Regions from separate parts of the Rhodococcus sp. P4_E4 genome, predicted to be linked through region 1. Evidence: riboswitches for the same ligand, from Rfam matches in the RefSeq annotation. Region 1 holds a riboswitch; each other region holds the start of a gene.
What was found. A riboswitch is a leader RNA that binds a small molecule or an ion and turns the genes downstream of it on or off. The one in region 1 is predicted to bind cobalamin.
Positions count from the first base shown of each region.

Region 2: it holds a riboswitch for cobalamin, as region 1 does, so the genes downstream of both, AC1DVN_RS03615 (ABC transporter substrate-binding protein) here and AC1DVN_RS05345 (ABC transporter substrate-binding protein) in region 1, are expected to answer to the same signal.
Region 3: it holds a riboswitch for cobalamin, as region 1 does, so the genes downstream of both, AC1DVN_RS28555 (CbtB domain-containing protein) here and AC1DVN_RS05345 (ABC transporter substrate-binding protein) in region 1, are expected to answer to the same signal.
Region 4: it holds a riboswitch for cobalamin, as region 1 does, so the genes downstream of both, cobN (cobaltochelatase subunit CobN) here and AC1DVN_RS05345 (ABC transporter substrate-binding protein) in region 1, are expected to answer to the same signal.

Region 1 covers NZ_JBFUJB010000003.1:201,287-205,892, forward strand. Annotated here, with positions in the region: gene AC1DVN_RS05335 (FecCD family ABC transporter permease) at 1-645, opposite strand, end outside; gene AC1DVN_RS05340 (class I SAM-dependent methyltransferase) at 642-1,394, opposite strand; gene AC1DVN_RS05345 (ABC transporter substrate-binding protein) at 1,395-2,408, opposite strand; cobalamin riboswitch at 2,467-2,647, opposite strand; gene AC1DVN_RS05350 (siderophore-interacting protein) at 2,688-3,545, opposite strand; gene AC1DVN_RS05355 (SDR family NAD(P)-dependent oxidoreductase) at 4,028-4,606, shown strand, end outside.
Region 2 covers NZ_JBFUJB010000002.1:141,010-145,615, reverse strand. Annotated here, with positions in the region: gene AC1DVN_RS03620 (MMPL family transporter) at 1-1,778, opposite strand, end outside; cobalamin riboswitch at 1,848-1,995, shown strand; gene AC1DVN_RS03615 (ABC transporter substrate-binding protein) at 2,112-3,107, shown strand; gene AC1DVN_RS03610 (FecCD family ABC transporter permease) at 3,104-4,144, shown strand; gene AC1DVN_RS03605 (ABC transporter ATP-binding protein) at 4,141-4,606, shown strand, end outside.
Region 3 covers NZ_JBFUJB010000031.1:48,769-53,374, forward strand. Annotated here, with positions in the region: gene AC1DVN_RS28535 (helix-turn-helix transcriptional regulator) at 1-1,056, shown strand, start outside; gene AC1DVN_RS28540 (HIT family protein) at 1,095-1,520, shown strand; gene AC1DVN_RS28545 (alpha/beta fold hydrolase) at 1,505-2,242, opposite strand; gene mhuD (mycobilin-forming heme oxygenase MhuD) at 2,288-2,596, shown strand; cobalamin riboswitch at 2,684-2,822, shown strand; gene AC1DVN_RS28555 (CbtB domain-containing protein) at 2,848-3,042, shown strand; gene AC1DVN_RS28560 (CbtA family protein) at 3,033-3,809, shown strand; partial or broken gene AC1DVN_RS28565 (NAD(P)-binding domain-containing protein) at 3,854-4,606, opposite strand, start outside.
Region 4 covers NZ_JBFUJB010000019.1:129,568-134,173, forward strand. Annotated here, with positions in the region: gene AC1DVN_RS20990 (precorrin-8X methylmutase) at 1-484, opposite strand, end outside; gene cobG (precorrin-3B synthase) at 504-1,646, opposite strand; cobalamin riboswitch at 1,698-1,830, shown strand; gene cobN (cobaltochelatase subunit CobN) at 1,870-4,606, shown strand, end outside.

The sequences.
Region 1 (4,606 bases):
GACCACCGCAGCGCAGAGCGCGACGTCGAGCCAGTCGGCGCCGCCGAGTGAGCCCAGGAGCCAGAACATCACGCCGCGAGTCTGCTCGGGATCGGCCGAGGTGATCACGATGAACGAGGTGAGCGCCGAGAACAGTTGGGTCGCGGCGACTCCGGCCAGGATCACCCGATCCGGCGTGCCGCCGGCCGCATGGGCGAGCAGCAACACAAGGGCGAAGGAGATCACCGCGCCGATGAAAGCGCCGCTCGACAAGCCGATCACCCCCGACCCGACTCCGAGGATCACGATCAGTACGGCACCGGTCGAGGCGCCGGACGAGATACCGAGGACAAATGGATCAGCCAGTGGATTGCGAAGCAGAGACTGCATGATCGCCCCGCATAGCCCGAGGCCCGCACCGCAGAGCGCGGCGAGCAGAGTACGTGGCAGACGAAGATCCCACACGATGCCGTCGCGGATAGGGGTGACGTCCGCCGCGGTACCGCCGAGATGGCCGACGACGATCGAGGCCACCTCACCGACCGACAGACCGGCCGGCCCCAACGTGATCGCCACGGCGGCCGACCCGGCCAGCGTGACAACACCGATCACCCACAGCAGGGTGACGGTCGTCGGGTTGTCACGCAGGCGAACTCTTGTCGTCATCTCACGCCGTAGACCACGTAGTCGTCGAACAGTTGCCAGACCGTTCCCGACTCTCGAAAACCTGCTTGCGCGAGCGCCGCCAACTGGAAGTCGACGGCAGTGGGCGCGGTAGCGTCGCGTCCGGCGAATCTGCGCTCACGCTCGTCGGTCAGTGGTCCGATGCCGGGAGTTGCCCGCAACTCCTCCCACCAGCTGTCCCACTCGGGAGCGCCGGCAGCAAAGGCGGAGCGTTGCGTCTGCTCGTCGTGAGCCTTCGCCCATCGACCGATGACGGGGGAGCGGCTGTCGAAGCGGAAGTGATCACCGTTGAGCAGGACTCCGTCAGGGCTCAGCAGTTCGCGGCACTGCCGGTACACCTCGACGAGCTGTTGCGGTTGTAACCAGTGCAGCGCAGTTGTCGACACTATCGCCTGCACCGGCGCAGTCACCGAAGTCGGCCAATCGGTGCTCAGCAGGTCTGCGTCGACCAGCTGCAGTCGGTCACCGAAACGAGTCGACGACTGACGGGCGACTTCCAGCAGCATCGGGTCGTAATCGATCCCCACAACGCTCGCGTGCTTGAACTTCTCGAGGATCCGGGCGCTCAGTGAGCCCGGTCCGCAGGCCAGGTCGACAACCGTGAACGGGGTGTGCGCGTACTGCAATTCGAGAACGTCGAGAATCGCGTCGAATCGCTTTTCGCGGTCGGCGATGTATGCCGCCTGCTGGTCGTCCCACTGACGCACCAGTTCACTGATCTCCGCGGACATCTAGACCACACCCAACTGGCGCAGCCCGTCGGAGAGCTGTTCGATGCCACCGACATTGCGGATCGAGGGATCCATCGTCGTTCCCTCGAGGATGATGTAACGCTTGTTCTTCACTGCGGTGAGCTTGCTGGCGACCGGGTCCGATTCGAGGAACGCGATCTTGTCTGCGGCACTGTCGCCGTCTCCGCCGCGGTCGAGATCTGCGAGCACCAGCACGGTCGGGTCTCGATCGAGCACACTCTCCCAACCGATTTCGGGCCAGTACTGTTTGTTGTCGTCGAAGGCGTTCTTCGCGCCCACCGCGTCGGTCATGATTCCCGGTGCACCGCAGCACCCGGCGAAGTACGGAGTCTTCGTGGCTGCGTACCACCACGCCAGCGTCACGTCTTCGGCTCCCAGCGACGCCGTGGCGGTGGCCGCGCGATCCTTCAAACTCTCGGTCAGCTCGACACCTTTGTCCTTGACGTCGAACAGTGTTGCCACGTCGCCGATTTCGGCGTACAAGTCGTCGAGTGTGAGGGCCTTGCTCTGCTCGGCATCCTGACCGGTGCACTCGCTGGGCGACTGGTACGTCGCGACCCCGAGGTCGGTGAACTTGGTCCGGTCGGCGATGCCTTCCGAGGTGAACGTGTAATTGAAGGTCGTGTAGACCATGTCCGGTTCGCGTTCGAGGACACTCTCGAAGGACGGGAACTCGGTGTCGAAAGCTTGAACCTGACTGCGTGCCTCACGTAATTCGGGGAGTACGTCGTCGTCGCTCATGGCGTAGCCGGCCATCCGGTCCTGCACTCCCAGTGCGAACAGCATTTCGGCCGCAGGCTGATTTACCGCGATCGCCCGTTCGATCGGTCGCTCCACCGTGACGTCTCGGCCACAGTTCTGGACTGTCACGCGCGATTGTTCGGAAGAGTTGGATTGTCGGGCAGCACTGTCGTCGGAGGAGCAGGCAACCAACGACGCGCTCAACAAGGCCGCGACGGCAGCGGCGGGTAGGCGAAGTCTGGACAGACGCATGGAATCTCGTTCTCGCAGGGGCTCGTTCGCGGAGCCCGTTACCGTGTGAACAGGCGCCTGTTGACCCCTGCTGCCAGCCGGTATTCGGACTCGAGATCGCCCCACCCGAGCGCCTTCCCAGATTTTCATCCAGTGGCGTAAGCCCGGGCGGTCACCCTCACCGCTGCGCGTCAGTTCCGGATTCACACCGGATTCCCTGACCCCCTGTGTGGAGGTCCGCTGGCACAGAGGAACTTATCACCGCAGTGCACGGCCGGTCAGGTCGGCCGGTGTACGCGATCAGATCTCGATGGCCAGGTCGTCGATGTCGGTCAGGGTTCCACCGCCGGCGAGGATTCGCTCGTAGTTCTCGCGCCGACGGAGGTCGATTTCGGTGTTGCTGATGCCGCGCTTCCAGTAACCGAATATCGCGACGTCGTCTTTGTCGAGTCCGACGGTCGACCGAAAGTGCTTACGGATTGCGCGCATCTCGTTGCGTTCACCGGCTCCCCACACGACGTAGCTCGCGGGATCGGCGAGCTCGCGTGCTCGTACCGCCAGTGGGCCGTCGGGCTCGGCGAGATCTGCGCTCACGCGGTGAAGCTCCAGGCCGGGGAGGGCGGGCAGTTCGGCGAAAGCGACCTCGTCATCTGTTGTGACCCAGCCGATTCCGACCACGTCGGTAGGTAGCTGCTCGATGATCGAGTACAGCGCAGGTATTGCGGTGCCATCCAGAAAAAGTGCGATCCGTCGACCTGGAACGTCGGGGACCAAGAAGTGTGGTCGCGGACCGGTGAGACCGAAGGTGTCACCGATGGCCAACGCCGCTGCCCACCTCATCATCGGGCTGGTCTGTCCGTGCAGGACCACGTCGATGACGATCGATCCGGTGGCGGAATCGTAGGAACGCACCGTGTACACACGCGAAGCGTCGTCGAAATTGGGCCCGAGATTCATTCGTACGGTGACGTTCGGGCGTGACCAGGTCGGATCGTCGGTCGACTCCGTCAAACGAGCCGTGATCCGCAGCAGGTGGTCGCTCGGTCGCTCCATTGCTTCGACGACGGCGAGAACGTCGTTGAGTCCGCGATTGTGGTCAGCGGTTCGTAGGACGCTCGCCCGGGGAGTTGTTGTGCTCGTGGCGTCTGCATGTGTCATCGACTGTGCTCCTGGATCGGGTTTTCGAGATGCCATCAGGTTAGTGCTGCCTAAGTCGGCACAGTTGTCCAGAAGTGACATCTGATTACCTGAATCAAACCTGCGTCGCGAACAACGCGTTTGAGCGACTTGTACTCGCGCTGCTACGGTGCCTGTGATGTCCATACGCCGCTGTACTCTCGATTCCGGCCGTGCACTGCGCACGGCCCGATTCGGCGTAGCGACATTCCGCCGGGGGCGTAAGGCGATCGACCGCCGCCCCTCTGGTCTTGTCTGGATCGAAAGAGCCTTGGCCGCACCGGCCGGATCCGTCTGACATTCGCCACTTCGGCGAGCATTACCTCGCTGAGATTTCGCAGTGCCACACCTGTTGCAGTGCTGCGTATTTCCCGTACCTGAAGTTTCTCGCGGGTGAGTTGTGAGTGTCGGCGCCGCCGAGCCTGGATTACCAGCCAACTCGTTTTCGTGAAAGGTACACAGCAATGAATCGTTTCGAAGGTCGTCGTATTCTCGTCACCGGCGCAGGATCGGGAATCGGGCAGGCCACCGCGCTGCGGTTGCTCGCCGAAGGTGGCCGCGTGGTCGCTGCCGACATCTCCGAGAAGGGTCTGGCAGACACCCGGAGGTCGGCTGAACATGCCTCGACGGAGGGTCGTCTCGACACCGTCGTCGTCGATATCGGTGACGAGAGTTCCGTCATCACGGTTGTGGGTCAGGCAATTTCGGCTCTCGGGGGATTGGACGTACTGGTCAACGCCGCCGGGATATTGCGAGGCGGGCACACCCACGAGACCTCACTGGACTTGTGGAATCAGGTGATCTCCGTGAACTTGACCGGCACCTTCCTCGTCACTCGTCAGGCACTGCCAGCTCTCCTGGCCACCGGCAACGCAGTGGTGGTGAATTTCAGCTCCACCTCCGCAGCCTTCGCGCACCCGTACATGGCCGCATATGCGGCGAGTAAGGGAGGAATCCAGTCCTTCACTCACGCACTGGCTCTCGAATACGGCAAGCAGGGTCTGCGCGCCGTCGCGGTAGCTCCGGGCAGTGTGAAGAGCGGG
Region 2 (4,606 bases), on a different contig from region 1:
AACACCACCGCCAGGATGAGCACGACGAACGTCGCCTCCAGCGGAGTTTGACTGACCCCGAGGAGTTCGACGCCGTGACCGTCCTGGAAGACGAAGGTGAGGACTCCGAAGGTGGTCGCGAGGCTCAGCGCGGCCATCAGTACCGCCTTGATGGGCAGGACCACCGAACCGAACGCGAGGAACAACAGGATCAAGGTGGATCCGACCATGATGAGGATCATCACCGGCAACCAGTGCAGGACGGCGTTGTTGCCGTCGTCGACCATGGCTTGACCGCCACCGACAAGCAGCACTGTTCCGTCGGGAGCGGAGATCGCACGCAGATCTGTCACTGCGGTGCTCTGTGATTGGGGCGTAGAGCCCTCGCTGTAGAGAGCCTGAACCGCGATGAGTTGATTGGTGCTCGCGACGACGGTCGCCTGACCGATGCCCTCGACCTGACCGGCGGACTCGGCGATCGCTGCACCTTCGGCCGGGGTGAGAGTGTTCCCGTCCTCGGCCTGAAGGATCATCGTCGCGCCGTTGCCGGTCTGCGGGAAGTCGTTGACCAACGTGTCCATTGCGACGCGAGCGGGGTCGTTGTCCGGGAGTGCGGTGTACGAGAGTTCTCCCAAACGGGCACCGAGCAGCGGCGAGGCCATCACGAGCAGCACGGCCACGATCGTCACCGAGACCGCGACCGGACGCTTCATCACCCACGTGACGACGCGGCCCCAGAACTTGCGCGAGCGTTCCTCGCCGCGTTGCGCCGCATCCTTGCGCCACGTCAGGGCGTTGATGCGATGCCCCAGAATGGCAAGCAGCGCAGGCACAGCGGTCAGCGACAGAACCGCCGCGCTCAGTACTGCTGCGATCGCACCGAAACCCAAAGACCGGATGACGGCCTGCGGGAAAACGAGCATGCCGCTGAACGCGCAGATCAGCAGCAGACCCGAGAACATGACGGTGCGACCCGCGGTCAGAACTGTCCGCTGCGCAGCCGCTCCCGGGTCCGAGCCCGAATTCAGTTCTTCACGGAACCGACCGACCACGAACAGTCCGTAGTCGATTGCAAGTCCCAACCCGAGAAGAGAAGCGACGTTGATCGAGAACGAAGACACATCGGTGATCAGCGTGAGGACTCGCAGAACCGCCAAGGCGCTCAAGACACTGAGTACACCCACGAACACCGGAACCGCCGCAGCGACGACGCCGCCGAAGATGAAGACCAGCAGCACCAGAGTGATCGGAATGGCGATGGCTTCGGCGACCACCAGGTCTTTCTCCAGCTTGGTGTTGAACGCGACGCCGACGACGGTGTTACCCGCGAATTGTGCCTCGGCACCTTCAACTTCGAGCTTCGGCAAGAGATCGGCGAAAGTAGCAGGTGTGACGCCCGAGTCCGGTGCCAACGTGATCGCAACGGCCGCCATGGATCCGTCGTTCGAGAGCAGACTGGCCTTGGCCGCGGCGTCCGTTCCCCAATACGACTTCACCGACGCGGTCGGCACTTCCGTTTTGAACTGGTCGACGGCGGCCGTCACTGCCGGCCCGATGTCGTCGAGGGTCTTACCGTCTGTGGGTGAGTAGATCGCGATGATGTCCGGGGTCTGCGGTCCGAGATTGTCTTCGATGATGTCCGCAACCTTCGCGGAGTCGCTGCCCGGATCGATGAAGCCGCCCTGGCTGAGCTTGCCGAACACTCCGAGTCCCCACACCCCACTGATGAGAACTATCAGAACCGCGAGGCTCAGTACCCACCATTTCCGGGCGACGACGGTTTGGGCCCAGCGTGTCATGTATCAACTCCGGTGTGTGGGGGCGTCTGGCCAGATCGACTGTAGTGGGCGTTTGGTCTTGAATCGGAAACGTCATGCATACTGCTCGAAGCACTTGCAAGCCACGTGTGTGGGGGAAGCCGGTCCGAATCCGGCGCTGACCCGCAACGGTAGGTCGATTCTCGGTAGTCACCGAGCGTCGGCAAGCCCGATTACCCACCGCGCGGTGTGCGACATCCATTCGTCGTGGTCTACGAAAAGGAAGTCCAGCAGGAGCTCTGGCCGAGTATCAGTGTGCGGGCGGAGTTGTCTGTCGGATTCTCATTCGTGGCTCAGAGCCCTTACGAGGTCCCCGTGTCACTTCAGTTCTCCCCGTCCCGCGCCGCCGCTGTTCTCATCGCGGTCGCCTTTGTTTCGGCAGGTTGTTCCAAAGGCCAGGAATCAGAGTCCGCGTCTGCTGCGGAATCCTTCGCACAGGCTGTGTCCGTGACCAACTGCGATCGAGAGATGACCTTCGACTCGCCGCCGCAGCGCATCGTGTCTTTGAACGGGCATGTCACCGAGGCGCTCATCGAAATCGGTGCGGGTGACCGGATCGTCGGTCGGGCGTACAGCGACAACCCGCCAACTGCGGAGACCGCCGATGTATTCAACAAGATTCCCAGCCTCTCCGATACGTTCCCCAGCATGGAGCAGGTCCTCGACGTCGATCCGGACTTCGTGGTCGGAGGAATGACCAGTGCCTTCAACGAGAAGCAAGGCCGTTCCCGAGACGCTTTCGGCGAGCGCGGAATCAACACCTTCCTCTTCTCGGAATACTGTGGCACCGGTTTCCCCGACATCGGATTGCTCGAGAACGACTACACGCAACTCGGTCGAGTCCTGGGCGTCGAAGATTCCGCCCGCGAGGTCGCAGAGGAGATCAGCGATGGTCTCGATTCCGTCCGCGCTTCGGTCGGAGACGCGGCGCCGGTACCGACCTTCTTCTACGACAGTGGTGACCAGGTTCCGACGACTATCGGCGGAGTCGGCGTCGGTCAATTGGTCGCGGAATACTCCGGCGTCTCGAACATCTTCGCCGAAGGGACAAAGCCCTACATCGACGCATCGTGGGAAGCTGTTGCCGAGCGTGCACCCCAGGCGATCGTGGTCATCGACTACGGAGACAAGACCGCCGAGCAGAAGATCGACTTCCTCCGCGCCCAGCCGTTGATGGCGACCACCCCTGCTGTGCAGCAGAACCGGTTCGTCGTGGTTCCTCTCGCGGACCTGTTCGAGAGTTCACGGTTGGTGCGTTCGGCACAGACCATCGCGACGGCCTTCCATCCGGGCGCTGACGCGGCGAAGTGACCCGCACGCGTTACGGGTACGGCGCCCTACTTGTCGGCTTGGCGGTCGCCTTGGCGATCGTCCTGGGGTTGGCCGTCTCCTTGGGATCGGTTCGCATTCCCGTCGGTGACGTCTGGGCGATAGTCGGAGCCCGTTTGGCGCCAGGGACTTTCGAAACGTGGTGGACCGCGGCGCGGGAGTCGATCGTGATCGACTCCCGCCTGCCACGTGCACTCACGGCTGCGGTCGTGGGTGCTTCCTTGGCGATGTCGGGTGCTGTTGCTCAGGCTGTCACACGGAATCCTCTTGCCGACCCGTATCTGCTCGGAGTTTCGTCGGGTGCGGGATTCATGGTGGTGCTCGTCTCGGTGCTGGGTTTCGGCGCCGGCCTCCTCGGGGTTTTCACGATTCCGGTCGCAGCATTCGTCGGGGCGATGATCCCGTTGTTTCTCGCACTGCTGATCGGCGGCCGGTATCCGCAGCCGACCGCGATCATTTTGGTGGGTGTAGCGCTCGCCCAGATATTCTCGGCGCTCATCACCTTTTGCATCCTGGTGTTGGCCGATGATCGGCACGTGACGTCGGTGATGCACTGGATTGCCGGCGGATTCGGTGATGCGCGATGGTCGACGCTGATCTTCCCGACGATCGCACTGGTCGTCGTCGGCACAGCCCTTCTGTTCAGTTCGCGGTGGATGGACGTCTTGCAGACCGGTGACGACGGGGCTGCTGCACTCGGTATGAACGTCCGGCGGTTCCGTGTGTTGTCCTTGCTTGCGGTCTCCGTACTGGCGGGCGCGGCAGTCAGCGTTGCCGGTGGAATCGGATTCATTGGCCTCCTGATCCCACATCTGGCCGGTTTCATCGTCGGCACCAGAGCAATTCGACTGCTCCCTGCTGCAGCCCTTCTGGGCGCCGTCGCGATGGTTGCCGCGGATACCGCTGCGCGCTCGGTGGCACAATCCACCGAAGTTCCGGTCGGAGTGATCACCGCCCTCGTGGGTGCACCGATCTTCGTCTGGATGCTTTACCGGCAGTATCGGAGGCTCGAACAGTGACGCAGACCAGAACAGTGACACAGGCCAGAACAGAGACACTCCCGAAGGACGCCGAAGCTGCGCCTCTGCTCGAACTCGTCGAGACCCGGGCGCGGCTTGGCAACCGCGAAGTCCTGCGCGGCATCACTTTCGCGGTGACGTCCGGTGAAATATTGGGCTTGGTCGGACCCAACGGCAGTGGCAAGACGACGGCGCTGCGCTGCTGCTACAACGCTTTGACTCCGACAGGTGGCGCAGTTCTGATCGATCAAGCCGACTCGACGACGCTCTCGCGTAAGGACATCGCCAAAACCATCTCGGCGAGCGTCCAGGAACCTACTGTCTCGGCAGGACTTTCGGTTCGTGAATCGATCGCGCTCGGACGAACTCCGCACCGTAGCTGGTTGGACCGAAGCACTGAGCGAGATACCGCCATCGTGGACCGGTGCATCGAGCAGGTTGGTTTGGTCGAGCTTGCCGGAC
Region 3 (4,606 bases), on a different contig from region 1:
CGAATGGCATACAACGGCGCCCTGTCTCACGGAGTCGACTTCATCGCTCGCAACTCTGCGGGTAGTGCCGCCCTGAATTGGGCTTTGGCAGGTGAGCCGCGGCAGGCCAGACACTGGTTCGAACTCGAACAGAAGCATCCTGACCCCGGGGGTTGGCTCGAACCTGTAGTCAAGATCGCCGGCTTGACGGCACGGGCTCTCGCCGCTCTCGACACACTCGACTTCGGTGACGCACGTATCGCACTGACCGACCTCGGCGTTCCGTCTGACACCGAGGAGCTATGGGCGTTCGTCGTCTATGCGCACAGCCAATTCGCCCTGACTCAGAGCAGTGCATCTTCCGCTCTGTCCTTGCTCCACAACGCGATTGGAGTGCATTCCAAGCAGTACACGGCCACGTCTTTCGCGCTTCCTCTGCTGCAATCCGCAGAAATCGATCTCCTGCTCGCACTCGGCGAGGGAAACAAGGCGACGGCTCTGGCCAAGGAAATTGCCGATCCTGCAGCCAACCCGTGGACGCTCGCGTCGGTGGCGCGTTTACGTCAGCGAATCGGCCAGAACGAGGCCGCTGTGGCGCTGTGCCATCAGTTCGACTGGTCTGGCGAATCCTATCCGCGGGCACAGATGGAATCGCTTCTGGTGCAAGCGGTTGCACACTCCGAGCTGGGTGAGCCACGCCTCGCCTCTCAGGAGTGGTCCAGAGCGTGCAGTATCGCGGACCAAACCGGACTTCTGCGTCCGTTCGCGACCATTGGATCGGCGGACGTCGAGAAACTCGAATCGATGGCAGTAACAAAATCGCGTGCACTCGCCGAGTTCTCGAAAAGGGCTCCTGCGGAATCATTTCCGGGATTCGTACGTATCGTGGAGCTGACCGAACGCGAACAGAAGGTCCTCTCACTCCTGGCGCTCGGCATGGGGTCGGCCGCGATGGCCGACAAACTGTACGTGTCCGTCAACACCGTCAAGACTCAACTGCGCACTCTCTACAAGAAGCTCGACGTACACAATCGAAACGAAGCGATCACGAAGGCACGTCAGCTGCGCCTGCTGTAGTCCCGGGTCGGATCTGATTCGGACTACATTCTGTAGGCATGAGCACCGATACCTGTGTCTTCTGCAAGATCGTCGCGCTGACCGAGCCGGCGATTCTCGTCCACGAGAGCGAGACGACTCTTGCATTTCTCGACGCCCGACCGGTGAGTCGCGGACACACCCTGGTGGTCCCCAAGCGTCATGCAGAAAACCTCGATGCTCTCGAAAGCCACGAGGGCGCAGAGATGTTCCGCGTCGGCACGCTCATCGCCGGAGCTCTACGCCGCTGCGACATCGCCGCTGACGGAGTCAACTTTCTCGTCAACGACGGGCGTGCCGCGGGCCAAACCGTGTTTCACTCGCACCTCCACGTCGTCCCCCGCCATCGCGGCGACAAGGCGAAGTTCGCTGCCGGACTCCTGGCCAGGCGAGCCGTCGAACTGGAGCAGGTGGGCGCGTCGATCCGCAGTCAGCTCACCGTCTGAAGGAATTCCGTCACCACTTCGCGATAGCGCTGCGGTTGATCGTCGTGAACCAGGTGGCCTGCGTCGGCAATACGTACGTACCGAGTTCCCGGCCTCTCGGCCATCTCTCGCATCTGTCCCTCGGGGGTGATGGTGAACTCTCCCTCGATCAGCAAGGTCGGCACGTCGATCGCCTTCCACTGATCCCAGAAATGCCTCGTGCCCCACTCCTCCGAGATGTCGCGGAAGGTCGACACCTCGCCGTGCAGGTACCACCCGTCGTCGCGGCGGTCGAAAGAGTCGAGAAAGTACTGGCCGGCGACGGGCCCGAAGAATTCCTTCATCGCGTCCTCGGAAGCAAACGGCTGCGGCCACGCCGAGATCATCTGAGCCCAATCCGCGGCGGTGCGTCCGCGAAAATCCGGAGCCATGTCTTCGAGGACCAGTGCACAAACCTTTTCGGGATGCGATGCGGCGAAGCACCACGCGTGCAGAGCCCCCATCGAATGGCCGATCACGATCATCGGCTCCTCGATGGACGCAACGGCAGATGCCAGGTCGTCGACGAATGCCTCGGTGGTCAGCTCTGACGGCGCGGGCCGGCCGTGACCGGCGGCGTCGAACGTGTAGACGTGGCCGAACTCGCGGATCCACGGCACCTGGCGTCGCCACGTCCTCGAGCTGCCCATGAGGCCGTGCAACAACAGAATCGGTTGTCCTGTTCCACCTTCGTCATGCAACACGAGTGTCACGGTACGCGGTGAAGGTGCGCGGGTAATGTCGCTTGCATGGCAGTCGTGAAGATCAATGCAATCGAGGTCCCCGAGGGCGCCGGCCCCGAACTGGAGAAGCGCTTCGCAGCACGCGCTCATGCAGTCGAGAACTCCCCGGGCTTTCTCGGATTCCAACTCCTCCGCCCCACCGCAGGTGAGAGCCGCTACTTCGTGGTGACGCAGTGGGAGTCCGAGCAGGCGTTCGCCGATTGGCGTGACGGCCCTGCCCGCGAAGCCCATTCCGGCGAGCGTGCGAAGCCCGTCGCTTCGGGTGCGTCGTTGCTCGAGTTCGAAGTTGTTCTGGACGTCGCCGCAAAGAGCTGATCTAGAACGATTGTGCCCGCCTTGGCGGGCACAATCGACGGTCATCTCGGCTTACGCGTTGACACGGTGCGGGCAGTAGTGCAAAAGTTCGCATGTAAACGCGATGGTCCGACAGGAATCCGGTGAAAGCCCGGAGCGGTCGCGCCACTGTAATTCGAGGTGAAGTGCCTTTTTCGGCACGACTATTTCGACAGCCAGACACTTCGGCCATCGCATGGACCTAGGGGACGCGAAAATCCCAGGAGGCTTCGATGGCTCTCGCCTATTCTCCCGATACGTCGATCGATTCGACTCGTCTTGCTTTCCTCGCCGCTGCAGTAGTTCTGTTCGCGATGCTCGCTCTCTACCTGGTCGGATTCGACCAGGGCGCTATCTCTCGCACCGGCATGTACATGCATGAATTGATGCACGACGGTCGACACTTGATGGGCCTGCCGTGCCACTAGTCGACAATTTCACGAAGCTTCTCATTCGTGGTTTGTTGGCTGGTTTGATCGCAGGCATCCTTGCCGGCGGAGTTGCATTCGTGCTGGGTGAACCGCACGTCAATGCCGCCATTGCGATCGAAGAAGCCAACAGCGCCACCGGTGAGGTTGCCGGCGAAGCCGCTGGGCATTCGCACGGTGACGAAGAAGAACCACTGGTGAGCCGCGACGGGCAGCGCGCCGGGCTGTTCCTGGCCACAGCGCTGGCCGGACTGGCACTCGGGGCGATCTTCTCGGTCGTTGCCAATTACGCTCGACGACTCACCGGAATGTCCGGGCCGTTGTTGGCGATCACCATCGCCGTCGGTGGTTGGCTGGCCATCGAGGCCGTGCCCTTCTTCAAGTACCCGGCCAATCCGCCGGCCGTCGGAGATCCCGACACCATCAACCAGCGCACACTGCTGTGGCTGGCCGCCGTGATTCTCGGGCTACTGTCCGTCACCGCGGCAGCAGCGGCGGCAAAGGCAGTTTCCGGGCACGAGTTCCTCAGCGTGCGCATCGCTGCTCCGGTGGCTGCGTTCCTGGTGATCGCCACGATCGGTTACGTCTCGCTTCCCGGCATCAACGAGGTGGGCGAGGACTTCCCGGCAACTCTGCTGTGGGAGTTCCGACTTTCCTCGCTCGCTACGCAGGCGACGCTCTGGCTCGTACTCGGGTTGGCATTCGCCTTCCTCACCGAGCGCGCGACCAAGAACACCGAAGTAGCAAAGAAGTACGCCCTTCGCTGAACCTGCTGTGCGCCTTTATTAACCGCGGGCGGTTAATAAAGGAACGCCAAGTACAGCGAGTAGTGGCGCGACTGGTGCAGATTGCCTCCGTGGAACCACAGCGCTTCCTGCTGCGTCGGCTTCCACATGTTGCGCTGCTCGCCTTCCCACGGTCCCGGATCCTTGGTGGTATTCGAGCCCAGGCCCCACACCTTGCCGACCTTGTCGGCGGTGTCCTGACCGATCAGATCCGCCACCCAGCCGTTCATCGAGCCGTAGCCGGTCGCGTAGACCACCACGTCGGCAGGCAATTCCGTACCGTCTTCGAGGATCACGCTGTTCTCGGTCAGCTCACGAATGTTGCCGTGCGCGAGCTTGATGTCTCCATTGGCAACCAGTTCGGCCGCGCCGACGTCGATGTAGTACCCCGAACCGCGGCGTAGGTACTTCATGAACAGACCTGAACCGTCGTCGCCCCAGTCGTGCTCGAAGCCCGCCTTCTCGAGGCGATCGTAGAAATCCTTGTCGCGCTCACGGATTGCGTCGTACACCGGGATCTGGAACTCGTGCATGATCCGGTACGGCAGCGAACCGAACGTGAGGTCCGCCTTGTGTGTCGTCATGCCCGCGGCCAGTGCTCGCTCCGAGTACAGATCGCCCAAGCCCAAATCCATCAGCGAATCCGACTTCACGATGTGCGTCGAGCTGCGTTGCACCATCGTGACGTCGATGCCGTTCTCCCACAGTGCGCCGCAGATGTCGTGCGAGGAGTTATTGGCCCCGATCACGACGACCTTCTTGCCCACGTACTGATCCGG
Region 4 (4,606 bases), on a different contig from region 1:
CCGGACCTCCGACGATGGCGGCCGGACGGGGCGCGCCGGCTTCGATGAGGTTCAGGAGATGGAACAGTGCGGTGGGTGCGTTTCCGATCGCGACAACAGCGCCCTCGAGCTTGGCTCCCCACAGTTCGAGAGCAGCCGCCGAGCGAGTGTTGTCGATGGTCGACGCCAGCACGGGAACCCGCGGATCGCCGAGGGTGCAGATTACGTCGTTACCGGCGGGCAGACGCTTGCGCGTGATGCCGGCAGCCACCATCTGGGCGTCGCAGAAAATCGGCGCGCCGTCGCGCAGAGCTGCGCGCGCAGCCGAGACGACACCGGGTGTGAAGGCGACGTCGTCGACGAGATCGACCTGGCCACTTGCATGAATCATGCGCACTACAGCTTGCGAGACATCCGCCGGGAAACGGCTCAGGTCGGCTTCGGCCCGAATGGTGGCAAAGGACTGGCGATAGATTTCCGCGCCGTCACGGATGTACTCGATCATGTGCCACACGATAGAGGCATCACCGATCGGCCGGATTCACCCGGTAACCGTCACCCGTCGCAATCACATCCGCTACGTCCCCGCGGGGACGTCCGCAGCTGCGGTCGCACCCGGCCCAGTGCTGGCGCCCGACGACGGGCAGTTCTGCCTGCTCGACGGCGGTGATTGCGTCGGTGCGCACATCGGCGAGCGACTTCTCGCATCCCGGGCTTCCGGTGCAGGCGGTGACGTCGAGCCACGGTGAGTTCTCGTCGAAGATCAACCCCATCGGCGCCAACACCCGGACTACCTGCTCGGCAGCCCATTCGTCGAGGTCGAAGATGTGCACCGATCGCCACGGCGTCACGACAACGGGCTTGTCGACGGCGGCCAGGAACTCGGCCAGCCGAGCGTCGAGCAGCCCGAATCGCAAGCCTCCGCCCAGGGCTACGGTCCCGTCGCGCTGCTCGAGCCAGCCGATGGTGGGCCGTGCATCCGGCGTGAGGTCCGCAGCACCGGTGGACTCGGCGCTCAGACCCAGCTGCTCGAGGGTGCGTTCGATTCCGTCCGGAACCTCGGCCAGGCGCCAGTGCTTGTCGCGGACGTCGAGGAATGATCGAGCCACCTCGAGGAGCAATTCGACGGCGTCGTCCGCCTGGACGAGATGAGTGGTGTGGTGACCGGCGAGCACCAGTGAATGCTCGGTGGCGCTGCGCGCATGGAGTCCGAAATCGCCCCGTAGCCCGGTGATGTCTCCGCGCCCGTCGTCGAGGGTGAACAGGGTTCGCCCTGGCAGATCCGCCAATGCGTGATCCGCTTGGATCGCCGAATCGAGACGGTGGACCAGTTCACGAATGTCGGCGACGCCCCCGATACGGCCGGACAGTGGGGACGCGAGGATGTTGCGCACTCGCTCGTGCGTCGCGGACGGCAGCAGGCCGGCCGACGCGATTCGCGCCGCGAAGGCTTCGGGATCCGAGACCGAGCGCAGTTGGACGTTGCCCCTCGAAGTGAGTTCCATCTGCCCGTTGCCGAGATCGCGCGCTGCGTCGGCGAGCGTCTGCAATTGGACCGGGGTGAGGAGTCCGCCGGGTAGGCGCACGCGTGCCAGTGCGCCGTCGGCGGCGTGGTGAACTTGCAGTGCACCCGGGCACGCGTCTGGCTGTGAACGGTCCGTGGGCATGGCTCCAGGGTACGACCTGTCATGAGTGCCTTCTGCGGACCGGTAGCATCACCACCACCAGTGACGGCAGTTGAGGAAACCGGTGAAAGTCCGGTGCGGTCGCGCCACTGTGAGTGTTGCTCGAGCGGGACGTGTTTCCGCTCGGAAACACGAGTCAGACCCTCAACCGCCGTCGATGACAGATCTGTGCCACGGGGCGCGAAACCCCAGGAAGGCTTCACCCGTGATTCTTCTGCTCTCCACGTCCGATACCGATCTGCTGAGCGCCCGCGCCAGCCAGGAAGCCGGCGACGGCGTCTCCTATCGCTGGGCCAACCCCTCACGCTTGCTGGTCTCGGAGGACTTGCCGCCCTTGCTCGACGGCGTCGACCTCGTGATCGTTCGTATCCTCGGCAGCCGTCGTAGTTGGGAAGACGGCTTGGAGATGGTCCTCGCCTCCGGACTCCCCGTAGTCGTTCTCGGCGGCGAGCACGCGCCGGATGCCGACCTCATGGAGTGCTCGACGGTCTCCGCCGGTGTTGCTGCCGAGGCGCACAACTACCTGGCTGAGGGTGGCACGCAGAATCTGGCACAGCTGCACCACTTCCTCTCCGACACCGTCCTGCTCACCGGTCACGGTTTCGAGCCGCCGGCTCACCTGCCTTCCTGGGGAATCGCTGATTTCGCGCCCGATCTCGACGCGGCGAGCGGTCCGGTCATCGCAGTTCTGTACTACCGCGCCCAGCACCTGGCCGGAAACACCCGGTACATCCAGGCCTTGTGCGACGCGGTCGCCGAGGCCGGTGGCACTGCGCTGCCGATCTACTGCGCATCTCTGCGAACCGCAGAAGCCGAACTTCTGAGCACGCTCCGCCGCGCCGACGCCATGGTCGTGACAGTTCTTGCTGCCGGCGGCACCAAGCCCGCCACCGCGTCCGCTGGTGGGGACGACGAAGCCTGGGACGTCGCCGCACTCGCTGCACTCGACGTCCCGATCCTGCAGGGGCTGTGCCTGACCAGTAGCCGCGCCACCTGGGACGAGAACGACGACGGACTGTCGCCTCTCGACGTCGCGACGCAGGTCGCGGTGCCGGAGTTCGACGGTCGCATCATCACCGTCCCGTTCTCCTTCAAGGAAATCGACTCCGACGGGCTGTCCACGTACGTCCCCGATGCCGAGCGCGCTGCCCGTGTCGCCGGTATCGCCGTCCGTCACGGCAAGCTTCGCCACATTCCGACCACCCAGCGTCGCGTTGCTCTGATGCTCTCGGCGTACCCGACCAAGCACGCCCGTATCGGCAACGCCGTCGGCCTCGACACTCCGGCGAGCGCAATCGATCTGCTCACCGAAATGCGTTCTGCCGGTTACGACCTCGGTCCGGTCGACGGCCCTGACGCAGTTCCCGGCCTGGCAGCCAAGGACGGCGATGCGCTGATCCACGCCCTGATCGCGGCCGGCGGACAGGATCCCGACTGGCTTACCGCCGAGCAGCTCGAGGGCAATCCGATCCGCATCTCGGCAGCGAAGTACCGCGACTGGTTCGCCACCCTGCCCGAGGAACTGCGCAGCGGAGTCGAAGAACACTGGGGCACAGCGCCCGGCGAGTTGTACGTCGATCGCTCGCAGGATCCGGACGGCGAAATCGTCATCGCGGCACTGCGATTCAACAACATCGTCCTCATGGTTCAGCCGCCGCGGGGATTCGGTGAAAAGCCTGTCGCGATCTACCACGACCCGGATCTGCCGCCGAGCCACCACTACCTCGCGGCCTACCGCTGGATCGCTGCCACCCCGGACAACGGCGGATTCGGCGCCGACGCCGTTGTGCACCTCGGCAAGCACGGCAACCTCGAATGGTTGCCGGGCAAGACGCTCGGCATGTCCAGCAACTGCGGCACCGACGCAGCGCTCGGCGACCTGCCGCTGATCTACCCGTTCCTGGTCAACGACCCGGGCGAGGGAACACAGGCCAAGCGTCGTGCTCACGCGACGCTCGTCGATCACCTGATCCCGCCGATGGCCCGTGCCGAAAGCTACGGCGACATCTCCCGCCTCGAGCAACTGCTCGACGAGCACTCCAACATTTCCGCACTCGATCCGTCCAAGCTCCCGGCTATTCGCCAGCAGATCTGGACACTGATGCGTGCCGCCAAGATGGACCACGACCTCGGCCTCGCCGAGCGGCCTGAAGAAGACGTGTTCGACGACATGCTCCTGCACGTCGACGGTTGGCTGTGCGAGATCAAGGACGTCCAGATCCGCGACGGTCTGCACATTCTCGGCCGTGCACCCCAGGGCGACGCCGAAATCGAACTGGTCCTCGCCATGCTGCGTGCCCGTCAGATGTGGGGCGGCGAACAGAGCGTCCCCGGTTTGCGTGAAGCACTCGGGCTCAGCGAAGACGGCGACGAGTCGCGCAGCCGTGTCGACGACGTCGAGGAAAAGGCGCACGCACTGGTTCGCGGCATGTACGACGCCGATTGGAACCCCGCTGCGGCAGAACAACTCAGCGACGACGAGACCGTCGTGAAGATCCTGCAGTTCGCGGCCACCGAAGTGGTTCCGCGTCTGCGGCAGACGGACAACGAGATCAAGCAGGTCCTGCACGCGCTCGACGGCGGATTCATCGCCGCGGGTCCGAGCGGTTCGCCGCTGCGCGGCCTGATCAACGTTCTTCCCACTGGTCGTAACTTCTACTCCGTCGACCCCAAGGCAGTTCCTTCACGCCTGGCGTGGGAGACCGGTCAGGCGATGGCCGAGTCGCTCGCCGCTCGCTATCTCGCCGATCACGGCGAGTACCCGCGCTCGGTGGGTCTGTCGGTGTGGGGAACCGCCGCAATGCGTACCTCCGGCGACGACATCGCCGAAGTGTTCGCGCTCCTCGGTGTTCGCCCCGTCTGGGACGAAGCAAGCCGACGCGTCGTCAACCTCGAAGTCATCGATCTCGAAGAACTCGGCCGCCCGCGCATCGACGTCACCG